DNA from 2 places in the Elioraea tepida genome. Region 2 is predicted to be linked to the other one. Evidence: predicted binding sites of a transcription regulator. Region 2 holds the regulator's gene; the other holds the start of a gene.
What was found. Region 2 encodes HrcA, which represses chaperone genes, less so after heat shock. Its sites were predicted from a motif close to GTTNGCACTCNCNNNNNGNGAGTGCNAAC; they were not measured.
Positions count from the first base shown of each region.

Region 1: a site for HrcA is predicted at 3,411-3,439, ahead of groES (co-chaperone GroES). Genes of this name have one in related genera too.

Region 1 covers NZ_CP076448.1:3,036,442-3,045,941, forward strand. The annotation lists gene KO353_RS14575 (MFS transporter) at 1-39, opposite strand, end outside; gene KO353_RS14580 (cold-shock protein) at 316-519, opposite strand; gene KO353_RS14585 (cold-shock protein) at 842-1,045, opposite strand; gene groL (chaperonin GroEL) at 1,336-2,973, opposite strand; gene groES (co-chaperone GroES) at 3,033-3,347, opposite strand; gene KO353_RS14600 (usg protein) at 3,611-3,877, shown strand; gene KO353_RS14605 (TVP38/TMEM64 family protein) at 3,885-4,580, opposite strand; gene KO353_RS14610 (glycosyltransferase family 2 protein) at 4,584-5,384, opposite strand; gene KO353_RS14615 (COX15/CtaA family protein) at 5,545-6,618, shown strand; gene KO353_RS14620 (PAS-domain containing protein) at 6,629-9,403, shown strand; gene tldD (metalloprotease TldD) at 9,400-9,500, shown strand, end outside.
Region 2 covers NZ_CP076448.1:1,503,216-1,512,715, forward strand. The annotation lists gene KO353_RS07250 (helicase-related protein) at 1-2,213, opposite strand, end outside; gene KO353_RS07255 (DUF1223 domain-containing protein) at 2,265-3,014, opposite strand; gene KO353_RS07260 (MFS transporter) at 3,062-4,348, shown strand; gene KO353_RS07265 (non-canonical purine NTP pyrophosphatase) at 4,293-4,907, opposite strand; gene rph (ribonuclease PH) at 4,900-5,616, opposite strand; gene KO353_RS07275 (YnfA family protein) at 5,705-6,031, opposite strand; gene hrcA (heat-inducible transcriptional repressor HrcA) at 6,182-7,180, shown strand; gene KO353_RS07285 (nucleotide exchange factor GrpE) at 7,286-7,954, shown strand; gene dnaK (molecular chaperone DnaK) at 8,126-9,500, shown strand, end outside.

The sequences.
Region 1 (9,500 bases), 1.5 Mb from region 2:
CGGTGCCGCGGCGGCAGGCGTAGAGGAGGACACGTCCATCAGGCTAGAGCAGACCGCGCACGCCGGGAACCGGCCGTGCGGGCAGAGCTGCCCCCATGGCGAAGGCGGACACGGGGGGAGCGTGGCGCGATGCGCGCGCGATCTCTGGTCGGGCGTGCTGAAGGCGAACCGCCTTCCGTTGCTCGCGACGCGTCGAGCGGTCGGACCGGCCGCGCCGCGCGCTCGTATGGCGTGCCTGCGCCCTGCCGACGCCTCGCGAAACGCGAAGGGCCGCCCCTTGCCGGGGCGGCCCTCGTCAGCAGACCAGGGAACGGCTCAAGCCGAGCGGAGGTTTGTCGCAGCCGGCTTGCCGCGCTCCATCGAGACCTCGAAGCTGACCCTCTGGCCCTCGTTCAGGCCCGAGAGACCGGCGGCCTGAACGGCGGTGATGTGCACGAACACATCCTTGCCGCCCTGGTCGGGCACGATGAAACCGTAGCCCTTGGTCGGGTTGAACCACTTGACGATTCCGGTGGCCATCTCTGGCGCTCCTTCGCTTGACGTGACGCCGCGCGACCGCCGCACGGCGGGAGACAACCGGGTGTTCGGGGAGTGAGCCTCAGGCGCCCGGTAGCCTCGTGGTCCGGAGAGCCGATCGGTCAGTCGAGCCAAACGCGATTGCGCCACCAACACGCGCAGGGTTTCGCCCGCCGGTCAACCACAATCGCACGGCATCGCGGCCGCCAAGCGGCGGGCGGGGGCGTGACGATGAGCACGGCGGGGCGGCAGAAACGAAAAGGGGGCCATCCGCGGATGGCCCCCGATCGGTTCCGCCACGGCCGCGTGGCCGGGGCGCTGCCGGTCAGATGGCGCGCAGCATCGCGGCCGCTGCCTTGCCGCGCTCCATCGAGACCTCGAAGCCCACCTTCTGGCCCTCGCTGAGGCCCGGGAGGCCTGCCGCCTGGACGGCGGTGATGTGCACGAACACATCCCTCCCGCCCTGGTCGGGGACGATGAAGCCGAAGCCCTTCTGGGCGTTGAACCATTTCACGGTGCCTGTGGCCATGTGGCCCTCCTTTGGAACAGCACGTCACGTCGGGCGAACATCGCCTGACGTCGGAACAACCGGGATTTTCGGAAGCGAAGGTCGAGGAGCCCGGTGTGAGCCGGAGTTCCGCCAAGGCCGAACGCGCGAAACGCACGATTGCATTGCCATGTGCGCAGGTCGCAGCGGACGGGTCAAGCACAATCGGCCGCTTGCCGACCAGCCATGCGAAAAGGGGGCGCCCCATCGGAGCGCCCCCTCGACCTGATCCGGCAGGCGATGGCCCGGTCGCCCGGGCCATCCTGGGGCGATCAGAAGTCCATGTCGCCCATGCCGGCGCCAGCGCCACCGGCCGGCGGGGTCTTCTTCTCCGGACGCTCGGCGACCATCGCCTCGGTGGTGATGAGCAGCGAGGCGACCGACGCGGCATCCTGAAGTGCCGTGCGCACGACCTTGGTCGGGTCGATGATGCCGGCCTTCACGAGGTCCTTGAACTCGCCGGTCTGGGCGTCGAAGCCGAAGTTGTAGTCGTCGTTGTCGAGCACCTTGCCGAGGATGACCGCACCGTCCTCACCAGCATTGGCGCTGATCTGGCGCAGCGGCGCCGTGATCGCCTTGCGGACGATCTCGATGCCGTAGCGCTGGTCATCGTTGTCGACCTTGACCTTGGACAGGATCTGGCTCGCGCGGGCAAGCGCGGTGCCACCACCCGGAACGATGCCCTCCTCGACCGCCGCACGGGTCGCATGCAGGGCGTCGTCCACCCGGTCCTTGCGCTCCTTCACCTCAACCTCGGTCGAGCCGCCCACACGGATCACGGCCACGCCGCCCGCGAGCTTGGCAAGCCGCTCCTGCAGCTTCTCGCGGTCGTAGTCGGAGGTGGTCTCCTCGATCTGCGCCTTGATCTGGTTGCAGCGGCCCTGGATGTCGGCCTTCTTGCCGGCACCCTCGACGATCAGCGTGCTCTCCTTCTCGATCACGACCTTCTTGGCCTTGCCGAGCATGTTGAGCGTGACGTTCTCGAGCTTGATGCCAAGATCCTCGCTGATCACCTGGCCGCCGGTGAGGATCGCGATGTCCTCGAGCATGGCCTTGCGGCGGTCACCGAAGCCAGGCGCCTTCACGGCCGCGACCTTGAGCCCGCCGCGCAGCTTGTTCACCACGAGGGTGGCGAGCGCCTCGCCCTCGACATCCTCGGCAATGATCAGGAGCGGCTTGCCGCTCTGCACCACCGCCTCGAGCAGCGGCAGCATCGGCTGCAGGCCCGAGAGCTTCTTCTCGTGGATGAGGATGTAGGGGTTCTCGAGCTCGGCGATCATCTTCTCCGCGTTCGTGACGAAATACGGAGAGACGTAGCCGCGATCGAACTCCATGCCCTCGACAACGTCGAGCTCAGTCTGGATGCCCTTCGCCTCCTCGACCGTGATCACGCCCTCGTTGCCGACCTTCTGCATCGCCTTGGCGATCATCTCGCCGATTTCGCGCTCACCGTTGGCCGAAATCGTGCCGACAGCGGCGACTTCGTCAGAGGTCGAGATCTTCTTCGAGCGCTTCTTGAGGTCCTCGACGACCACGGCCACGGCCTTGTCGATGCCGCGCTTGAGGTCCATCGGGTTCATGCCGGCAGCGACCGCCTTCGCGCCCTCGCGCACGATCGCCTGGGCGAGAACGGTGGCCGTCGTCGTGCCGTCACCGGCGACGTCGTTGGTCTTCGAGGCCACCTCGCGCACCATCTGCGCGCCCATGTTCTCGAACTTGTCGGCGAGCTCGATCTCCTTCGCGACCGTCACGCCGTCCTTCGTGATACGGGGCGCGCCGAAGCTCTTGTCGAGCACAACGTTGCGGCCCTTGGGCCCCAGCGTCACCTTCACAGCGTCAGCGAGGATGTCGACGCCGCGGAGCATCCGCGTGCGCGCATCCGCGCCGAACTTCACGTCTTTTGCGGGCATGTCTTCTCGTCCTTGTTCCTGATTGGGGTTTCGACGTCAGAGGAGCATCCGGCGAGAGATCAGGCGGCCTTCTTCTTCGCGGCCGAGACCTCGATGACCCCCATGATGTCGCTCTCCTTCATGATCAACAGCTCTTCGCCGTCGATCTTCACCTCGGTGCCGGACCACTTACCGAACAGAACGCGGTCACCCACCTTCACGTCGAGGGCCACGATCTCGCCCTTCTCGTTGCGGGCGCCGGGGCCCACCGCCACCACCTCGCCCTCCATGGGCTTCTCCTTGGCGGTGTCGGGGATGATGATGCCGCCTGCCGTCTTCTCCTCGGCGGTCACGCGGCGCACCACCACACGGTCGTGCAGGGGACGAAACTTCATCGGGAGCTCTCCTGGCGTTTGATCAAGGACATCCCCGTGCGCGCGCACCGGCAACTGACCGTTGCTAGCACTCGCGCCCGAGGAGTGCTAACGATCTAGGCCTAGCCCCGCGCCAAGTCAAGGGTGGCAGCACTCCGGGCGATCTGCTGCCAAGACCCTGATAACGCGACGTTTTTTCTTTCCGTGCCACGCTTCTTGCTGGCATCCTTCCCGATCCAGGGAATGGGGCGCCAGCACACAAAGGTATGGAGGAACAACCTGATATGACCGTCTCGCTCTCTCGCCAGCTCCAGGGATACAGGCTGACGACCGCGAAGATCCTCTACCACCTTCCCGACCATCCGAGCCTTCTGCAGACCTTCGTCTGGCAGAACTTCGACCTCGCCCCCCGGTTCCCGGAACTGAACCGCTTTCTGGCCTTCTGGCAGCGCGAGATCGAGGGAAAGCTGCACTCGGTGAGCGTCGCCTCCGCCGAGCTGATCAGCCCGGTGGAGCTCCGCTTCGCCCAAGGCGTGTTCTCGCTGCACTGACCGCGCGCTAGGGCGCGTCGTTGAGACCGGCCGCCGCCGCCGCCTCGCGCGCCTGCCGTCCGCGTCGGAGGAGCCAGAGCCCGAGCGCGGCGGAGCCTGCGAACAGGGCGAGCCCGAGCGCGAGCTGGACCGCGCCATCCACACGCACGCCCTTGCCGAGCAGCGCGAACACCACTGTCTGCGGGACGTAGCCGATCGCCGACCCAAAGAGAAACGGGCCGAGCGGCACCCCCGACAGCCCGGCGAGGAGGTTGAGGGCAAGGTTGTTGCCCACCGGCAGGAGCCTCAGCGTGAGCGTGGCGGTGAACGGGTTCGCGGCGATGAAGCGGTCGAGCCTCGCGAGACGCCCCGAAAAGGCCCGCTCGATTCGCCGCCTGGCCCACTCCCGCCCGACGGCGCGCGCCCACAGGAAGGAGCCAGCACACCCGATCACCATGGCCGCAAGCCCGAGCAGCGACCCCATCAGAGCGCCGAAGGCCGTCCCGCCCGCGAAGGCGACCGCCTGACGCGGCACCCCGACCATGCAGGCCGCCGCGCCGAGGACCACGAAGACGAGCTCGCCGGGGATGCCGAGTCGGGCCGTCGCTCGGCCGAGGAAGCCCGGGTCGAGCACGCCCCACTCGCGCAACGCGCGCAACAGCACGCCGGCTGCGATCAAGCCGCCGAGCAGCAGGATCGGCTTGCCAAGCCGGGCGAGGCGCACCCGTCAGGCCCCTTCGTCGCGGCCGGGAAGGCGGATCGCAACCGGCCGCTTCCAGCGCCGCTGCAGCCACATGACGCCGAAGAGGTCGGCCACGCCGACGGCGAGCCGGTCGAGCGTGCCGTAGTTAGAGCGACCTCGAAGCCTCGGGCGGTGGTTCACCGGCACGCTCACCACCCTCCCGCCGGCGCGCAGGAACAGCGCCGGCAGATAGCGGTGCATGTGGTCGAAACGCGGCAGCTCGAGGAAGTCCTCACGTCGGAACAGTTTCAGCCCGCAGCCGGTGTCGGGGGTCGCGTCGCCGAGCAGCGCCGCTCGGACCCGGTTCGCGATCCGGCTTGTCAGCCGCTTCACCGCTCCGTCCATGCGGTGGACGCGATGGCCGGCCACGAGCACGGGGCCTTCTGCGGCCTCCGCCTCGGCGAGCGCGCGGCGGAACAGGGCGGGGATGTCCGCCGGGTCGTTCTGCCCGTCACCGTCGAGTGTGGCGATCCACGTTCCCCGCGCGGCCTTCACGCCGGAGATGATCGCCGCGCTCTGGCCGAAGGAGCGCGGGTGGCGAATCCGCACGAGCCCGCCCATGCGCGCGGCCTCGGCGAGCCGGTCGGCCGTGTCATCGGTCGAGCCGTCGTCGACATAGACGATCTCGACCCCGCCGAGCGGAGCCGTGGCGGCGCGGATCTCCGCGATCAGGGGGAGGATGTTGGGCCCCTCGTTCCGCACCGGCACCACCACGGAGAGAAGCGGCCGCGCGGTGTCTTCCGGCGCGGGTGCCGGCGCCTCGGTCTCGGGCGCGTGGCTCTTCATGCTGGCGTGCTGTGCGGCTCCGGAGCGTGTCGCTCGGTCGGGGCTGACCGGATGCGGGGACTGCTTGATTTCGCCCCCTCGCGCGCCATACCAGAGGGGCAGGGGGGCGGCAAGCGAGGCGCCGCCCCGAAGCTCGCAAGCGCGAGGACCGATCCCGACAATGCCCTTCGACACCACCTGGCCGCCGCTTGACGCCGACACTGCCGAGCGGGAGCGGGCCGGTGATGCCGCCGTCGCCGCATGGCTCCTCGTCGTCGCCGGCATGATCGTGGTGATGGTCGCGCTTGGAGGCGCGACGCGGCTGACCGGCTCTGGCCTCTCGATTATGGAATGGCGGCCGCTCACGGGGTGGCTGCCGCCGCTGTCGGAGGCGGAGTGGAACCGCCTGTTCGCTCTCTACCGCACGATTCCGCAATATCTCGAGGTCAATCGCGGGATGGACCTCGCCGGCTTCAAGGAGATCTTCTGGCTCGAGTATCTGCATCGGCTGTGGGGCAAGCTGATCGGCGTCGTCTTCGCCGGCGGCGCACTCGCGCTCGCGCTTGCGGGGCGGCTTCGCCGGAGCCTCTGGCCTCGGCTCGCGCTCCTGTTCGGCCTCGGCGCGCTGCAGGGCCTGCTCGGCTGGTTCATGGTCGCCTCCGGCTTCTTTCCCCATCGCACTGCGGTCAGCCCCTACCGGCTGACGATGCATCTCGGCCTCGCCTTCCTCATCTTCGCCGCCGTGCTTTGGACGGCGCTCGACCTGTTGCCGAGCCAGCGATCCGGCCGCGTGGCGCCACGGCCCCTGCGGGCGAGTGTTCATGTCGCCGGGGCGCTCGCGGTGGTGACGATGATTGCCGGCGGGTTCGTGGCCGGCACGCGGGCAGGGTTCACCTACAACACCTTCCCCCTGATGGACGGGGCCCTGGTGCCGGCGGGCTATGGCGATCTGAGCCCCTGGATCCTCAACTGGTTCGAGAACCTCGCCGCCGTCCAGTTCAACCATCGCCTGCTCGCGACGGCGACGCTTGCCGCCGCCCTTGCGGCCGCAGCGTTCGCTTGGCGCGCCGGGCCGCCGTGGTGCGCGCCCGTGCTTGTCTTCTCGGGTTTGGTCGTCGCGCAGTACCTGCTCGGTATCGCCACCCTCCTGCTCGTCGTGCCGGTCACGCTCGGCACGCTGCATCAGACGGTCGCGGTGCTGCTCGTCGGGGCGTTCGTCGTCTGCGCCCACCGCTTGCGCCCGGCTGTAGCATGATCACCGCGTGATGGAAGGCGGCGAGGGAGATACAACCGCCTCCTTGCAGGCCGAGGTCGAGGTCCTCAGGATCGCCTGCGCGATGCTTGAAGATCGCGAGCGGCGACTGCGCGACTTCGCCTATGCATCGGGCGACTGGTTCTGGGAACAGGACGCGTCGCTGCGCTTCACCTGGCTCTCGCAGCGTGACGTTCCTCCTGGGGGAGATGTGCTCGCGCCGAGGCTCGATGACCCGATGCTCGGCCGAACGCGCGAGGAGAACGCCATCCGCGAGCCCGGTGACGAGGCGATGTGGGCACGCCATGCGGAAGACCTCGCCGCGCGCCGGCCGTTCCGTGACCTCACCTACCGCTCCAGGCGCGGCGCCAACAAACCCCTCTGGGTGCGGATCAGCGGCGTGCCGGTGTTCGGACCGGATGGCACGTTCCAGGGCTATCGCGGTATCGGCCGCGACGTCACTGCCGAAATGGAGGCGACGCTTGCGGCGCGGCGACAGACCGCTCTGCTTCGCGATACGCTCGACCGTCTTCCCGTCGGCATCGTCCTCTATGACGCCGAGCGCAGGTTGATCTGGGCGAACGCCACCTATGGACGCATGGCTGGCGTCAACCCTCAGATCCTCCGGCCCGGGCGGACGCTCGAGGAGATCGTGCGCGACTTCGCCAAAGCCGGCGCCTACGGCCCAGGTGACCCGGAGGCCGAGGTCGCGGCCGTGCTCGCGATCGACCGGACGCGCCCGTTCCGGCGCACGCGCCGGATGCCCGACGGGCGGAGCATCGACGTGCGCTACGAGCCGATGCCGGATGGCGGCCACGTGATCTGTGCCCTCGATGTCACGCCGCTGATCCAGGCGGAGGCGGAGGCACGCGCCCGCGCGCTTGAGCTCGACATGGTGCTCTCCCGGCTGCGCAGCGGCGTGTGCGTCTTTGGGGGAGATCGCAGCGTCCGGCTCTGCAACAGCCGCTACACGGAGCTCCTCGGCCTTCCCGTGGACTCAGTCCGCCCAGGCACGACTTTGGCGGCGGTCCTGCAGCTGCTGCGCGACCGCGGCGAGTTCGCCTCGCTCGACGCCGACCGCTACGTCACCGAAGTGCTCGCGCGCGACCGTTCGCGGCCGAACCACCTACGCCGGGTGAGGCCGAACGGTGCAGTGCTCGACATCGTCTCCGACCCGCTTCCCGACGGCGGGTTTATGATCACCGTGACCGACATCACCGCGCTGGCCCGCGCCGAGGACGAGGCGCGCGCGCGGGCCGCGATGCTCGATGCCATCCTCGACAACCTGCCCCACGGCGTTGCCGTCTATGATCGGTCCCGGTCGGTGACGATGTTCAACCGCGCCTATGCCGAGATCATGCGCGGCGCGCCGATCGCGATCGGCGATACGCTCGAGGCGGTGATCCGACGCCGCGCCGCCGCCGGGGAGTACGGGCCGGGCGACGTCGACGCCGTGATCGCGCGCGAGCTCGGGCGCGACCTCTCGGTGCCGCAGCGCCGCCGGCGGGTTCGCCCGAACGGCACTGCGGTCGATGTCCGCACGGCACCGCTGCCGGACGGCGGCCATGTCTCGGTGGTGACCGACATCACGCCGGTGGTCGAGGCAGAGGCGGAGGCGATGCGCCGGGCGGCGATGCTCGATACCATGCTTGAGCACATCCGCCACGGCATCTGCATGTTCGACCGCGACCGCCGTGTCGTGATCGCGAACCGGATGGCCGCTCAGCTTCTGCAGCACCCGCCTGGCTTCCTCGTTCCGGGCCGGACGCACGAGGAGATGATCGGCGCGCTTTTGGCCCGCGGCGAGCTCGGCGAGGGCGAGGCGGCGGAGCAGCGGGCGCGCGCGTTGCTGACCCAGGATCGCTCCATCGCCTCGATCTATCGGCGCACGCGCAACGACGGCCGGGTCCTCGAGGTCAGGTCCGACCCCACCCCGGACGGCGGCTTTGTCATCACCTACACCGACGTGACCGACCAGACCGCCGCCGAAGAGAGCCTGCGCGCCGCGAAGGAGCAGGCGGAGGCCGCGAGCCGCGCCAAAAGCCAGTTCCTCGCCACGATGAGCCACGAGTTGCGCACGCCGCTCAACGCGATCATCGGCTTCTCCGAAGCGTTGATGCGAGACCCGGGAAGGCATGGGTCTGCGAAGATCGCCGAGTATGCCTCATCCATCAACGAGGCCGGCCGCCACCTGCTCGCGCTCATCAACGACATCCTCGATGTCGCCCGCATTGAGGCGGGCAGGATCGACCTCGCCGAGGACCGCGTCGACATCGGGCGGCTCGCCGAGAGCTGCCGGCGCCTGATGGAGCCGACGGCACGCACCATGGGCGTGACACTCACCCTTGCCGTTCCGCCCGACCTCCCGCCGGTGCGGGGGGATGAGCGTCGGCTTCGCCAGGTGCTGCTGAACCTCGTCTCCAACGCCGTGAAGTTCTCGGGCTCGGCCGGCAGCGTCAGGGTCTCCGCCCGAGTCGAGGAGGATGGCCGGCTCGTCGTGGCGGTCTCCGACAACGGCGTGGGCATCGAACGCTCGGAGCTCGAGCGGGTGTTCCAGCCCTTCACGCAGCTCGACAGCTCGCTGTCGCGCCGTTTCCAGGGAAGCGGGCTCGGCCTCTATCTCTCGCGTGCTCTGGTCACTGCCCATGGCGGCACCCTTCATCTCGAAAGCCCTGGGCGGGGGCAGGGCACGACGGCGGTGATGACGCTTCCCGCAGGCCGCGTCCTCAGGCCCGTTGCCGCACCCTCCCTGACCGCGACCCGTTCACCGAGGAGCAGCCTTCCATGAGCCATCTCGAAACGACCGATAGGCTGTTCTTCGGCCGTGAGGAGAGCCGGATCGACCGCGAGAGTGCGGCGCAAATCACCGCGGATGCTCTCGCCGG
Region 2 (9,500 bases):
AGCCGCACGAGCACCGGGCCGAGAGGGACGAACCCCATCGCTTCGGCGAAGCCCTCCGGCCAGGCCGGATCGGGCGCGAGGGACACGGCTCCGGGTCGCGGCAGCGGCGGGACGGGAAGGCCCCGCGCGGTGGCCCACAGAAGGGCGCGCAGTGCCGCGGGGCCTGGGCGTAGCAGGGCCGGGACGAACACGGCCTCCCTGCCGCACCGAACCCCGAGGCGGCGGAGAAGAGCGCGATGGCGCCTTAAGTTCGGCTCGGGCGCGCCCGCAGCGATCCCGAGCCCTTCGGCGAGCCGATGCGCCAGCCCCCGAAGCGCGGGCTCGGCCTCCGCCGCCTGCCGAAGCGCAAAGAGGGGAGCGAAGCCGCGCACGATCACGCCGGAAAGCCAGGCGGCGAGCCGGGCGCGTATCCGCTCGCGCTGCGCCCCGTCGAGGAAGTCCCCCGGCGGGACGACGATCTGCGGCCGGAGCGGGTCTTTCCCCGGCGCGAGCCGCGCCACCTCCGCCCCGCGCCAGGCGACCCGTCCGGCCGAGGTCAGAGCGAAGGCCTCGTCGCCATCGGCCTCAAGCCGCGCCACGCGGCGGGGGATCTCCAAGGCGAGCGCCCGGCGCGCCGCCCGAAGCACGGCTTGCCGCCCGACACCGGTCGCCTCGCGGTCGGGATGGAAGGTGAAGCCCTGGACCTCGCCAACCGCATGACCCTCGACCACCACGGCGCCGTCGCGCGTCACCGCCGAGAGGAGCTCCTGGTCCGAGCCCGCGTCGAGGCGGCGGATGAGATGCGCGGCGCGGCGGTCGACGAAGCGGGCCATCAGGCGCTCGTGCAGCGCATCCGAGATCCTGTCCTCGAGCCGGCGCGTCGCCGCCTGAAGCGTCTCGGCATCCTCGACCCAGCCCGGGCGCGAGGCAATATAGGCCCAGACGCGCACGCCGGAGAGCCGCGCCATCAGCGTGTCGAGATCGCCCTCGGTGCTGTCGAGCGCGGTGAGCTGACCCGCGACATAGGCCGCGGCGAGACGGTGCGGCGGCGCCCGCAGGGCGTGGAAGATCCGCCCGCACAGCCGGGCATGGCTGTCATCGCCGAGGCGCCGGTAGTCGGGCACCTGGCAGGCCTCCCACAGAAGGCGAAGCAGCTCGGGGGCAGCCACCGCCGCGCGGATCTGAGGGTCGCGCGCGAGCGAGGCAAGCGCGAGATGGTCGGCCGCATCCGCGCCGCGGACGAGGCCGGGGCGAGGGCTCGGCCGGTCGAGCGAGGCGAGGAGCGCATCGAGAGAGGAGAAGTCGAGCGCGCTGTTGCGCCAGTAGAGATGGTCGAGCGGCTCGAAGCGATGGCTCTCGATCGCCTCGGCGAGCTCGGGCGAAAGCTCCGGCGCGGTGCCGGTGGTGCCGAAAGTGCCGTCTGCCATCCCGCGCCCGGCGCGCCCGGCGATCTGGGCGAGCTCGGGGGCGTGCAGGGCGCGGGAGCGGTGGCCGTCGAACTTGGCAAGACTCGCGAAGGCGACATGGGAGATGTCCATGTTCAGGCCCATGCCGATCGCATCGGTCGCGACCAGGAAATCAACCTCCTTGGCCTGGTACATCGCCACTTGCGCGTTTCGGGTGCGCGGGGAGAGCCGGCCCATCACCACCGCGCAGCCGCCGCGCCGGCGTCGCACGGCTTCGGCGATCGCATAGACCTCGGCGGCGGAGAAGGCGACAATGGCAGAGCGCGGCGGCAGGCGGGTGAGCTTCGCGGGGCCGGTATGGCTGAGGCGCGAGAGCCTCGGCCGGGTCTCGAGCTCTGCCTCCGGCACGAGGCGGCGCAGCAGCGGCCGGATCGTCTCAGCACCGAGAAGCATGGTCTCGCTCGTCCCCCGCGCGTGCAGAAGCCGGTCGGTGAAGACGTGGCCGCGGTCGGGGTCGGCGCAGAGCTGGATCTCGTCGATCGCGACGAAGTCGAAGCGGCGCTCGAGCGGCATCGCCTCGACGGTGCAGCAGAACCAGCGGGCGCCCGGCGGGACGATCTTCTCCTCCCCGGTCACGAGAGCGACACGGCCTTGGCCGACGCGGGCGGCGACACGGTCATAGGTCTCGCGGGCGAGCAGGCGCAGGGGGAAGCCGATCACCCCGGTCGCGTGGGCGAGCATGCGCTCGACGGCGAGATGGGTCTTACCGGTGTTGGTCGGGCCCAGCACCGCGCGGAGGCGTGGGCGCTCGGTCTCGGCGCCGGTCATGCCGACACTCTGGACGCAGGCGGCGGCGCTTCGCAACCGCGGCGAGGCGCCTCAGCGAAGCGCGAGCCTGCCGGTGCCGACCACCGGCCCGAGATTGCGGCCCTGGAGGATCATCGCCACGCTGTCGATGTCGGCGGCAAGCGGCGGCTCGATCCGCACGACGAGGGGGGTCGTCTCGACCGAGGCGACGACGGCGGCGTGGCGCACGACGTTCACATGCGTGAGCATATGTCCGGCATTCTCGCCGTTCGCAACGAAGCCGCCGCCGGTTCGGACGTAGAGCACGGCCCAGAGCTCGAGCGGGAGGGGAGCGTCCTTCACCTCGGGGATGGTGACGGTGAACCGGTCCGCCCGGCCCGGCTCGCGGGCGATCGCAAGCGCGACGGCCGGGGCGGCGTCACGGATCAGCCGTTCGATCCCCGCCGCGTCGCTGCCGACCGCCGCCGCCGCTCCCTGGACGACGATCTGCGGCGTGTAGATGCTTCGGCTCCGCATCGCTCGGGCATAGCCGCGCTGGCGCCGCACGCTCGCCGGGATCGCGAAGGGATCCGACCAGCCCATGTGGTCCCAGTAGGAGACATGGAAGGACAGGGCGAGCAGCTCGGGGCGCTGGCTCAGTTCGGCGAGCAGACGGTCTGCCGGCGGGCAGGCGGAGCAGCCCTGGCTCGTGAACAGCTCGAGCAGCACCGGCCCGCGCGACACTGTCGGCTCGGCGGACGCCTGGGTTTGGGCGCGCGGCCGTTCCGGCGACACGAACAGGGCGGCGCACGCGCAGAGGACACCGACGAGGAGACGGAGCATGCGCGGCATCCTGGGTCGACCCGACCGGGCCGCCAAGGCAAACGCGCGTGAAGGCGGCTGACGGAGACGCGAGCGAGCCAGCGAGGCGGACGCGCGGACCGGCGGAGCGCACGGCCGGGGTGCGGCTTGCGCTCTACTACGCCGCGGCCTTCGCGGGCCCGGGCGTCGCCCTGCCGTTCCTGCCGGCCTTCCTCGCCGCGCGCGGCCTCGCGGCGGAGGAGATTGGCGCCGTGCTCGCCGCCCAGCTTCTGGCGCGTCTCTGCTTCGGGCCGATCGCGGGACGGGCGGCCGACGCCTGGGGGTGCCGGGCGCAGGCGGCGTTCCTCTCCGCCGCCGCCGGCACGCTGGCATCGGTTCTGGTCGCCGCCGCGCCGCCGCCGCTCCAGCTTGCGGCTTGCGCGCTCGCCGGAGCCGTCACCGCTCCGCTCGTGCCGTTCGGCGACGCCCTGGCGCTGAACGCTGCCGCGCAAGGGACGTGCGATTTCGGCCGGGTGCGCAGCGCCGGGTCGGCGTCCTTCATCGCGGGGACGCTCGCGGGCGGGGTGGCGGTCGGGCGGCTCGGGGCCGAGGTGGTGCCGTGGGCGATGGCCGGAGGTTTCGCCGCGACCGCAGCTGCCGCCCTGGCGCTGCCGCGCTTCGAGGCGCCACCCGCACGCGGGCGCGGGCGAGGGCTTGCGCTTTTGCGCAACCGCGGCTTCGTCCTTCTTCTGCTCGCCTCCGGCCTGGTGCAGGGCAGCCACGCCGCCCACTACGGCTTCTCGGTTCTGTGGTGGCAGCGTAACGGCATCGCTCCCGGGCTTGCCGGGGCGATTTGGATCATCGGCGTCGTCGCTGAGATCGTGCTCCTGATGGCCGGCCGCAGGGCGGGGGCGCGTGTTGGGCCGGTGGGGCTGCTCGCGATCGGTGCCTCCGCCGGCTTGGTCCGCTGGACGGCAACGGCGCTCACCACCGAGCCTGTGATCCTCGGCGCACTTCAGGTGCTGCACGCGCTCACCTTCGGCGCGACCATGCTCGGTGCTGCCGGGCTGATCGTCCGTCTCGTGCCGGCCGAGCTCGGGGCGACGGCTCAGGCCCTGCACGCGGCCGCTGGCCCCGGCCTCTTCACGCTCGCGCTGACGGCGTCGAGCGGGCCTCTCTACGGCCGCTTCGGCGGCGGGGTGTTCCTTGCGATGGCCGCTGCCTGCGCGCTCGCGCTTCTCGCCATCACCGCGCTCGCGCGTGGGTCGGGGCCGCGGCGCGCGGAGGTCGAGCGATCGGCCGGTTCGCTCGGGGTGCGGATCAGCGCGGCAGGGCGGCCGCCGCGAACAAAGCGAAGGCACGCGCGCGGTGGCTGATCGCGTGCTTCTCCTCGGGCGGCAGCTCGCCGAAGGTCTCGCGGCCGCCCTCGGGGACGAACATCGGGTCGAAGCCGAAGCCCCTCTCGCCGCGCGGCGGCCACACCCAGGTGCCGTCGACTCGCCCCTCGAACACCGACACCTCCCCGTCGGGCCAGGCGAGCGCAAGGGCGCAGACGAACCAGGCGGAGGTGTTGGCCGGCTCGCCAATGTTCGCCCGCACCCGCGCCATGCCGACGGAATAGTCGCGCGTGCCGTCCGGAAGCGTCGCCACATCCGCCGTCCGCACGCCAGGGGCGCCGCCGAGCGCCGCCACACAGAAGCCGCTGTCGTCGGCAAGAGCCGGAAGCCCCGAGGCGGCGGCGGCCGCGACGGCCTTGATCGTCGCGTTCGCGGCGAAGCTCTCCCCCGTCTCGGCGGGCTCGGGAAGGCCGAGAGCGGCCGCCCCCACCGTCTCGATGCCGCAGGGCGCGAGCAGGGCGGCGATCTCGGCGAGCTTGCCCGCGTTGTGGGTGGCGATGACGAGACGCGCGCCGCGGTCGAGGCGTCGCTCAGCCATGCACCGCCTCCTTCTGCAGGTCGAACAGGGTGGAGCAGCCGCCGCGCGCGAGCGCCATCAGCGAATCGATCTCGCGCTGCGTCATCGGCCGGCGCTCGGCGGTGGCCTGCACCTCGACGATCCCGCCATCCTCGGTGAGGACGAAATTGCCATCCGCCTCCGCCTCGCTGTCTTCGGCATAGTCGAGGTCGAGCACCGCAAGCCCGCGCCACAGCCCGCAGGAGACGGCGGCGACCTGGCCGCGCATCGGCGAGGCGTTGAGCACGCGCGCGCGCACCAGCCGGTTGAAGGCACAGGCCGCCGCAACCCAGGCGCCGGTGATCGCCGCCGTGCGCGTGCCGCCATCGGCCTGGATCACGTCGCAGTCGAGCGTCATCGTCATCTCGCCCATCGCCTTGAGGTCGACGACGGCGCGGAGCGCGCGTCCGATCAGCCGCTGGATCTCCTGCGTGCGGCCGGACTGCCGCCCGCGCGCTGCCTCGCGGTCGGTGCGCGTATGGGTCGAGCGGGGCAGCATGCCGTATTCGGCGGTGATCCAGCCCTGGCCCTGGTTGCGCAGAAAGGGCGGCACCTTGGCCTCGATCGAGGCGGTGCAGAGGACATGGGTGTGGCCGAACTTCACGAAGCAGGAGCCCTCGGCATGGCGCGAGACGTTCGGCTCGAGGGTGACGGGGCGAAGCTCGTCTGCGGCACGGCCTGAGGGGCGCATCGGTGTCGGTTCCGGTGTCTGGCGTCGTTCTTGGTCGCGCCGGACAATAGCCACCGCCCGGAGTCTCGGCGACCCCCCGCCGGCGCGGTCACGCCCCGCGCGGCCCGAACAGGATGACCGCCGCCCCGGCGAGGCAGAGGGCGGCGCCGGCGAGGTCCCACCGATCCGGCCGCAGCCCCTCGACCGCCCAGAGCCAGGCGAGCGAGGCGGCGATGTAGACGCCGCCATAGGCGGCATAGGCGCGCCCCGCGGCGGCCGCCTCCACCCAGGTCAGCGCCCAGGCGAACAGGGCGAGAGAGGCCATGCCGGGGATGAGCCACAGCGCCGAGGCGCCGAGCCGAAGCCAGGCCCAGAACGCGAAGCAGCCGACGATCTCAGCGAGAGCGGCGACGAGATAGGCGATCGGCGCAGGCACGGTCTCTCCAGCCCGGGCGGCCGCGTTGACCCCCGCCGGGGCCGTTCATACGTAGAAAACATGGCAAGCGACCAGACGCGACGTGACGTGGCGGCGCCGCCGGGCGCAGCCGGCACGACCGGTGCGGTCGGCCTGCCGAGCCGGTCGGCCATGATCTTGCGCGAGATCGTCGAGGCCTATGTGGCGACGGGCGAGCCGGTCGGCTCGCGCACGCTCTCGCGCCGGCTGCCGATGGCGCTGTCGCCCGCGACCATACGCAACGTGATGGCCGATCTCGAGGAGAGCGGCCTGATCTTCGCCCCGCACACCTCCGCCGGACGGCTTCCGACCGACCGGGGCTTGCGCATGTTCGTCGATGGCCTGCTCGAGCGCGGCTCGCTCACGCCGGAGGAGGAGGAGGCGATCTCCGCCCGCTGCCAGGCCGAGGGGCGGTCAATCGAGGAGGTGCTGGCCGAGGCCTCCGCCCTGCTCGCCGGCCTGTCGCAGGCGGCAGGGCTCGTGATCGCGCCGAAATCCGAGGCCGCGCTCAAGCATGTCGAGTTCGTCTCGCTCGGCTCGGGCCGCGTCCTCGTCGTGCTCGTGACCGAGGACGGGCAGGTCGAGAACCGGGTGATCCAGCCCCCCGAGGGCCTTCCTCCCTCTGCCCTCGCCCAGGCCAGCAACTATGTCAACGCACGGCTTGCCGGCCGCACGCTCGAGGAGGCGCGGCGTGTGCTCGAGGAGGAGATCTCCGCCCACCGCACCGAGCTCGACGAGCTCACCGGCAAGGTGGTGGAGGCGGGCCTCGCCACCCAGGCCGGCGCGGGGCGGGCACTGATCGTGCGCGGCCAGGCGCAGCTTCTCGCCGATGTCACCGCGCTCGAGCGGCTCGAGACGATCCGCGCTCTGTTCGAGCGTCTCGAGGCGAAGGAGACGCTCTTGAAACTGCTCGAGCTCGCCCAGGCCTCTGACGGCGTGCAGATCTTCATCGGCTCGGAGAACCGGCTGTTCGAGGCGGCGGGCGTGACGATGATCGTCGCTCCCTACCGGAACGCACGCGACCGGATCGTCGGCGCGATCGGGGTGATCGGCCCCACCCGGATCAACTACGGCCGGATCATCCCGGCGGTTGACTACACGGCGAAGGTGATCGGCCGCCTGCTCGGCTGAGCGCGGTGGCCCACCCGCCCGCGCCGCGCCTCGGGCGTGCGCCGCAAGCAGCCCTGCCCCCTCGCCCTTTCCTTCGCGCCCTCTCCCCCTTAAGTGTGCCGCGCCATGCAGGACAAGACCGACACGCCCGACACCCAGCCCCCCTCCTCCGCCGCCCCGCCCGCGGGGCCAGAGGCGGAGGCCGCGCGCGAGGAGCCGCCCCAGCCGACACCGGAGGCTCTGATGGCGGAGGCGGCAGCGCGCATCACGGCGCTTGAGGCGGAGGTGGCGTCTCTCAAGGACAAGTGGCTTCGCGCCGAGGCGGAGACGCAGAACGTGCGCGCCCGCGCCCGGCGCGAGGTCGAGGACGCGCGCAACTACGCCGTGACGAAGTTCGCCCGCGACGTGGTGGACGCGGCCGAGAATCTCGAGCGCGCGCTTGCCTCCCTGCCCGCCCCGGCGGAGGGAGAGCCCGAGATCGTCGCCCGGCTGCGCGAAGGTGTGGAGGCGATCGGCCGCGCCTTGCTCGGCGCGCTCGAGCGCAACGGCGTGGTCCGGGTGGACGCAGCGGGTGCGAAGTTCGACCCCGAGCTGCACCAGGCGATGGCCGAGGCGGCATCGGCCGAGGTGCCCGCGGGCCACGTCATCCAGGCCTGGACCCCTGCCTGGACGATCAGCGGCCGGCTCCTGAAACCGGCGATGGTCGTGGTCTCGAAGGGCGCTCCCGCCCCCACCCCGGCCGCCCCGCACGCACACTCCGCCGAACCGGGCAGCACGCTCGACACAGAGGCCTGAGGCGGCTGCGGGAGCCGCGTCCGCCTGCGCCCCTTGTCGGGGCTCGTTGCGCTGAATACATGCCTGACGTCCGCTGCGGCTCCCCCGCCGCAGCTTGTGCATATCGAGAGAGAGGGGGGCCGGCCGGCGCCTCTGACGGGCCGGGCGGTCTCGCCGGAAAAGGAGAACAGCATGAGCAAGGTCATCGGCATCGACCTCGGCACCACGAACAGCTGCGTGGCTGTCATGGAGGGTAAGGATGTCCGCGTCATCGAGAACAGCGAGGGCGCGCGCACCACGCCCTCGATGGTCGCCTTCACCGACAATGGTGAGCGCCTCGTCGGCCAGGCGGCGAAGCGCCAGGCGGTCACCAACCCGCTGAATACGTTCTATGCGGTCAAGCGCCTGATCGGCCGCCGCTATGACGACCCGATGGTGACCAAGGACATCGGCATGGTGCCGTACAAGATCATCAAATCGGCGACCGGCGATGCCTGGGTCGAGGCGCGTGGCGAGAAGTACTCTCCCTCGCAGATCAGCGCCTTCGTGCTGATGAAGATGAAGGAGACGGCCGAGGCCTATCTCGGCGAGAAGGTGACGCAGGCCGTCATCACCGTCCCGGCCTATTTCAACGACAGCCAGCGCCAGGCGACGAAGGACGCCGGCCGGATCGCCGGGCTCGAGGTGTTGCGCATCATCAACGAGCCGACCGCCGCGGCGCTCGCCTACGGCCTTGAGAAGAAGAAGGCCGGAACGGTCGCCGTCTACGACCTCGGCGGCGGCACCTTCGACATCTCGATCCTCGAGATCGAGGACGGCGTGTTCGAGGTGAAGAGCACGAACGGTGACACCTTCCTCGGCGGCGAGGACTTCGACAAGCGTATCATCGACTACCTCGCCGATGAGTTCAAACGCGACCAGGGCATCGACCTGCGCAACGACAAGCTCGCGCTGCAGCGGCTGAAGGAAGCGGCGGAGAAGGCCAAGATCGAGCTCTCCTCCTCGAAGGAGACGGAGATCAACCTCCCCTTCATCACCGCCGACGCCTCCGGCCCGAAGCACCTCGTGGTGAAGCTCTCGCGCGCCAAGCTCGAGGCGCTGGTCGAGGACCTGATCCAGAAGACGCTCGGCCCCTGCGAGCAGGCGCTCAAGGATGCGGGCGTGGCGCGTGGCGACATCGACGAGGTGATCCTCGTCGGCGGCATGACGCGCATGCCGAAGATCATCGAGACGGTGAAGAACTTCTTCGGCCGCGAGCCCGCGCGCAACGTCAACCCCGACGAGGTGGTGGCGATCGGCGCGGCGATCCAGGGCGCGGTGCTGAAGGGCGAGGTGAAGGATGTCGTCCTGCTCGACGTCACCCCGCTCTCGCTCGGCATCGAGACCCTGGGCGGCGTGTTCACCCGGCTGATCGACCGCAACACGACGATCCCGACCCGCAAGAGCCAGATCTTCTCGACCGCCGACGACAATCAGACCGCCGTCACCATCAAGGTCTATCAGGGCGAGCGCGAGATCGCGGCCGACAACAAGCTGCTCGGCCAGTTCGACCTCGTGGGCATCCCGC